DNA from 2 places in the Lachnospira rogosae (ex Hitch et al. 2025) genome. Region 2 is predicted to be linked to the other one. Evidence: predicted binding sites of a transcription regulator. Region 2 holds the regulator's gene; the other holds the start of a gene.
What was found. The regulator HrcA, encoded in region 2, represses chaperone genes, less so after heat shock. The targets are predictions, from matches to a motif close to TGTTAGCACTCNNNNNNNNNGAGTGCTAACA.
Positions count from the first base shown of each region.

Region 1: the regulator HrcA is predicted to act here: its motif matches at 1,304-1,334, upstream of WMO14_RS09760 (Hsp20/alpha crystallin family protein).

Region 1 covers NZ_JBBMER010000007.1:43,357-46,796, forward strand. The annotation lists gene WMO14_RS09755 (extracellular solute-binding protein) at 1-1,021, opposite strand, end outside; gene WMO14_RS09760 (Hsp20/alpha crystallin family protein) at 1,537-1,977, shown strand; gene WMO14_RS12940 (DUF7724 family protein) at 2,112-2,246, opposite strand; gene WMO14_RS09765 (AEC family transporter) at 2,522-3,440, shown strand, end outside.
Region 2 covers NZ_JBBMER010000002.1:259,974-263,413, reverse strand. The annotation lists gene thrC (threonine synthase) at 1-1,121, shown strand, start outside; gene hrcA (heat-inducible transcriptional repressor HrcA) at 1,527-2,627, shown strand; gene grpE (nucleotide exchange factor GrpE) at 2,645-3,286, shown strand.

The DNA of each region.
Region 1 (3,440 bases), on a different contig from region 2:
CTTTAAACCTAAGTTCCTGATTCTGCTGATTAGTCAGCCAGTCAGCAAGCCTGCATGCCCATTCTTTATTCTTTGAATAAGAATTCACTCCCATCATCTTATAGCCTGTAAATGAAGACATCTGAACTTCCTTTCCCGCAACTGTATATGTTGGCAGCTTACAGGCACCATAATTCTCTCCCCAGGCTTCCTTTACATTCATAACATCCCATACACCACTTATTCCTGCTATAACATCACCACTTTTAATGTGTTCAGCTATATCTCCGTTAGGCATACTTACAAACCCTGGATTAGCTGCTATACTATTGAGAGCCTGTTTTATAGCTGCTCCAGTTATATCACCTGTCTGCGAATTCCAGTTACATTCATTAGTTATACCATCTGGTTTAATAGAAAGACTAAGTCCTGTATTTCCGAAAAATGTATAAAGATACCATCCTGAATCAAACTCCATAGCAACTTTTTTATTGTTAGCTGCTGCAATTGACAACATTTTATCTAATGACTTAACATCGTCTTCTGAAAAATATTCTTTATTATAATACATAAAATATCCATTATCTGCTGTCATAGGATAGCCGTATAATGTATCATTCAGAGTCGCTGCTTCGACTGACTCCTTTACATTAGCTGCTGCTATTTCATCTGCATTGGGTACCTCTGTCAGAACTCCGCCAGCCGTTAATGATATAATCTGATCATCTGGAAATGAAAACACATCTGCACCATTGTGTACATCTGTAAGCATAACATCACGAACCTGTGAATCTGCCTGGATTTCAACCGTTATATCAAACTCTGCTTCATCTTTATATTGTTCCTTAAAGCTGTCTAGCATTTTGTTCATGACATCCAGACCATCCTTTTCTGTCCACACCTTTAAAGAGACAACTTTATCTGTACCACCTGATAACTCCTCTCTGTTGCCACCTATTATACCTGCATTACCACATCCAGATAAGACAATAGAAGATATCAAGCCAACAATGCACAATTTCCTTGTTATTCTTTTGTTCATATTAATATACCCCTTTTGTATAAATTTACGTTCTTAATATACCGATTAGAATCTAATAATAAATGTAAAATCGAAATCACAATCCAATTTCCTTTAGATTACTTCACACGAATTTGACAAATCATAATAGAAATTAATTAACGTACTAATATATTATATTTATTGTAGACTTTATAACAGTATTTGTCAATCAATTTACCTGCTGACCGGCTTATCCTGTACAGTCTTTTCAACACTTCTGAAAATAGTAAGAATTGAAATAATTATAAACTATTTATAAATTATTAGCACTCACCTATTGACAGTGCTAATGATTAGGTATATAACATAGCCAGAACAAAGGAAAGGGAGTTAAGAAATAGTAATTAAGATAACGCCATTCCAGATGTTCCAAAGAAACAAGGTAATAGTTCAGATGAATATGTAATCCTGGGGATTGGTTATTTATATATCCAATCTGAATGAACGAAAGGTTCAGCCGAACAAATAGTTTATTAAAAAAGGAGCGATGACTTATGTTAATGCCTAGTATTTTTGGAGAGAATTTATTTAATGATGATTGGATGAACTTCGGATTTCCTGAAGTTGAAAAAGCTTTGTATGGTAAACACGCCAGCCACGAAATGAAGACTGATGTCAGAGAAACCGATTCCGGCTATGAAGTTGATATTGATTTACCTGGCTTTAAGAAAGACGAAATCAATATACAGCTTGATAATGGATACCTTTCAATCAGTGCCGCTAAGGGTCTTGATAAGGACGAGCAGGACAAGGAAGGCAAGTATATCAGAAAGGAACGTTATGCCGGCTCTATGAGCAGAAGCTTCTACGTTGGTAATGCAATTACTCAGGACGACATAAAGGCTAAATATGAAAGTGGTATTTTAAGACTCTCTGTACCAAAGAAAGCTGCTGAGGAAATTGAAAGTGCTAAGAGGATTGCTATTGAGGGATAATCCGTACAGAAATGTGTGAATTGGACTAATTGATAGTGCACTTAGCATCTGTGACTGCTGTTGCTAATGTAGTCCTTAGCCAAGATATGAGTTGTAATTGAATAATTAAGAAATGCCAGTCCCTAAGGTTGAACTTAGAGACTGGCATTTTTATATTTTGCCATAACAAGATATCCATTATCCCACTCAACTACTTTCGTATATCTCTCCAATTTATCAGAAGTGATAAAACGAACTCTTTGATTATTAAATTCAAAAATTGTACACACAGAACACCTAAAACGGAATATAATGGTGTGAACACGCTATTTTATGGGAGTTTGAGGTGTTCGATGACTGCGGGAATTGCATAGCAATGAAGCAATCCGGTTACATCAGCGAGTAGCAAAATTTACTTTTGACACTCTCATCATTTATATTGTATCATTAGATTTAATGATGCCGATGTCAAAAATCCACGGCTTTAACGCTTACGGATTGTTCCGTGCTACGCACTATTATATTTAATTTTAGCAGAATCAGTATTGTGAAAATGGAGGGCAGTATGGCTATTGTTGTTGCTGAAAAAATAATTGAAATGTTTTTTATAATGCTTTGCGGAATAGTTCTATATAAAACTGGTCTGATTGATGATAAGACTGTTCCAAGGCTGTCAAACATTCTTCTTATGCTGGTTTCACCTCTTATGATATTCCAATCTTACCAGATGGACTTTGATGGACATCTTATGTGGGGGCTTGGTCTTACACTCATTGCAGCTTTAACAACATTTACAGTTATTATAATATTAACAAATATACTAATCAGAAATACTGAATATAGCAGAAACGGTATAAGTATAAGTTCTGCTTATAATCTGCAAAAAAACAAAATTCCTGTTGAGAAAATTGCCCTTATATATTCAAACAGTGGTTTTATAGGACTACCTCTTATCAATGGCGTCATTGGCCAGGAAGGTGTTTTCTATATGACAGCTTACCTTACTGTATTCAATCTGTTATTATGGACACATGGCGTTATAGTCATGGGTGGAGCAGGTGACTTCAAAACTATATGCAGGAATCTTTGCACACCAACCATTATAGCCATATTCGCTGGTGTTATATGCTTTGTTACCGGCATAAAAATACCTGCTGTTATAGATAATCCGATTCAATACATAGCCAATATGAATACGCCACTTGCTATGCTTATAGCTGGTGCTAATCTTGCACAGAGCAATATTGTAAGCAGCCTCAAGAGTCTGCGTATGTACTATCTTTGTGCTCTTAAGCTCATCATATTTCCTGTAATCGGTATGCTTATTCTTTATATTTTCAACTTCCAGAGCTTTGATTTTAATGTACCGTTTACCGTATTCATAGGAATGGCCTGCCCTGCCGGAGCATCTGCTATTATGTTTGCAGAAAGATATGACAAGGATTCACTTTACGCGACAGAAATATTCGTGCTTACAACTATAT
Region 2 (3,440 bases):
TTACAACATCAGCTAAGAAGAATGATGTTAAAAATGAAATAGTAATACTTACAGCAACATCAGGAGATACAGGTAAAGCAGCTCTTGCAGGTTTTGCAGATGTTCCAGGAACAAGAATTGTTGTATTCTATCCTAAGAACGGTGTAAGCCCTATTCAGGAAAAGCAGATGGTTACACAGAAGGGTGCTAATACTCACGTAATTGGAATTAAGGGTAACTTTGATGATGCACAGACAGGTGTTAAGAATATATTTGGTGATAAGGAACTTGAAAAGGTTATGAACAATGCCGGCTTCCAGTTCTCATCAGCTAACTCAATAAATATAGGACGTCTTGTTCCACAGATTGTATACTATGTATATGCATATGCAAGACTTCTTGCTAACGGAGAAATCAAGGCAGGTGAAAAGATTAATGCAGTAGTTCCTACAGGTAACTTTGGTAATATCCTTGCTGCATTTTATGCTAAGAATATGGGACTTCCTATTAATAAGCTTATATGTGCTTCTAATGAGAATAAGGTGTTATACGATTTCTTTACAACGGGTGAGTATGACAGAAACAGAGATTTCGTTCTTACAACATCACCATCTATGGATATTCTTATCTCAAGCAACCTTGAAAGACTTATCTATAGAATAGCAGGCAACAGTGCTGAGAAGAACAGCGAGCTTATGGCTTCACTTAAAGAAACAGGTAAGTATGAGATTACTGCTGATATGAAAGCACAGCTTTCAGATTTCTATGGCAACTATGCTACAGAGGCGGAAGATGCTGCTACTATAAAGGATTTATATGAAACTTGTGGATATGTTATAGATACACATACAGCAGTAGCTGCTACAGTTTATAACAAGTACAAGGCAGACACTAAGGACGAAACTAAGACAGTTATAGCTTCAACAGCAAGCCCATACAAGTTTACAAGAAGCGTAATGGAAGCAATCGACCCTAAGTATGCTTCAATGGGTGACTTTGAACTTGTAGATAAGTTAAGCGAACTTGCTAAAGTAAAAGTTCCTAACGCTATCGAAGAAATCAGAACAGCTCCAGTCCTCCACAACACAGTATGTGAAGTAAGCGAGATGACCAATGAAGTAAAGAAATTCTTAGGAATATAATCTAATCCTAAGTAATTTCTATTAAGAATAATTTTAACCTCAATAAAACTGCTGTGTAAATCAGGCAAAGCCCCAGATTTACACAGCAGTTTTTTATGTAATAGGAAATTCTGATAGAATTATCGCACACGGATGTGCGATGGAGCGAATACGCAACAGGACGTTGCGTCTGAGCGTTTGCGTCCCTCATAACCACAACAAAAGGAAAGTCTTAGAAATACCCAATCAGCTTTCTGGTGCCCGAAGCCCCACCCCCTTCTCCAAACACTTAATAAAGTTTATAATTTATTTATACAAAAAATTAAATTAATTGTTGACATCACCCTTGCAAAGTGATACCTTAATTATGTTGATATTAGCACTCCTGATTATTGAGTGCTAACAACAAAGAAAAGGAGGTATGTCATGGGGCTTGATGAACAGCTTGATGAGCGTAAAGTAAAGATACTTAAAGCAATCATTAAGAACTACTTAGAAACAGGCGAGCCAGTTGGTTCAAGAACGATATCTAAGTTCACAGACATGAAGCTTAGTTCCGCGACAATAAGGAATGAGATGGCAGACCTGGAAGAGCTTGGGTATATAGTTCAGCCACATACATCAGCAGGAAGAATTCCTACAGATAAAGGCTACAGATTATATGTAGACGATATGATGTCTGAGAAAGAACAGAACATAACCAACAGAGAGAACGAGGTTGCTGTTAAAGAACAGGAATTAAGTTCAATGAAGGATATGTTAGGTGAGAAGGTTGAAAAGGTAGAAGAGCTTCTTCAGAATGTTGCCAAGGTTCTTGCCAAAGATACTAATTATGCAACTATGGTAACGACACCTAAGGTAACAGGCAATAAGCTTAAGTTCGTTCAGTTATCACAGCTTGAAGCCAATAAGATATTAGCCGTAATAGTTATGGAAGGCAATCTTATAAGGAATAAGGTGATAACAGTAAGCGAGGATTTGTCACAGGAGAATTTGTTAAAGCTTAACATTCTTATTAATACAACACTTACAGGGCTTACTCTTGAACAGATGAATTTGAGCATTGTTTCAAAGATGGAAAATCAGGCAGGAGAACATATTAATCTTGTCAAAGAAGTTCTTGATGCGATTGTTGATACAATAAGCAGCGCAGATGATTTAAAGATATATACAAGCGGTGCAACCAACATATTCAAGTATCCAGAACTTAGTGATTCAACCAAAGCCAGTGAGCTTATATATGCCTTGGAGGAAAAGCAGAGCCTGTCAGATCTTGTTGTTGATGATGACAATAGTGTTGATGAACAGGATAGTAGTTCCAACAATGGTATTCAGGTATATATAGGAAATGAAACACCGATTGAATCTATGAAAGACTGTAGCGTTGTAACAGCAACATATGAATTACAGGATGGAATGAAGGGTACAATTGGTATTATTGGTCCAAAGCGTATGGATTATGAAAAGGTTGTGGAAACCTTGAAGAATATGAGGACGCAGTTGGATGATGTATTCAAGAAATCATAGAAAGGTGAGGAGATAAGGTGTCTAAGAAAGATAATAACATTAATAATGTTGATGAAGCAGATGTTAATATTAATGATACAGATGTTACATCAGATACAGATAAAGACGCTGATACTGTAGAAGCTCAGGGCTCGTCTGACGCAGATGTGAAGGCAGAGAAATCTGACAACGCAAGTGATGCGCAAGGAGCGGAGGAAACAGTTGATATAAATAATAAAAAGGACCAGAAGGACGCTGTGATTGAGGATTTACAAGATCGTTTGAAGCGTCAGATGGCTGAGTTTGACAACTACAGAAAGCGTACTGACAAAGAAAAGTCAGCAATGTTCGAGATGGGAGCTTCGGATGTAGTAAAGAAACTTCTTCCGATAGTAGATAATTTTGAACGCGGCTTTAAGTCAGTGACAGAGGAAGAGTTACAAACACCATTTGCCAAAGGTATGGATATGGTTTACAAGCAGACAATTAAGATGCTTGAAGACTTACAGGTTAAGCCAATCGAGGCAGTTGGTTCAGAGTTTAATCCTGAATTTCATAATGCAGTTATGCATGTGGAAGATGACTCTCAGGGCGAGAATATTATCGTTGAAGAGTTCGAGAAGGGTTACACATATAGAGATGTGGTTATCCGCCACAGTATGGTAAAGGTTGCTAACTAATACATCAGAATATTTAGTTGATGTATAATGGTATGAGCTTTTACCAGAAGTAAAGTATGTGGGTAGTTGTGATATAGAAAGAAGTCGTTTACAGGCTTAGGGCTTATCAGAACAATACACACACTTGTAACAAATAGAATTGATATTATTAAAC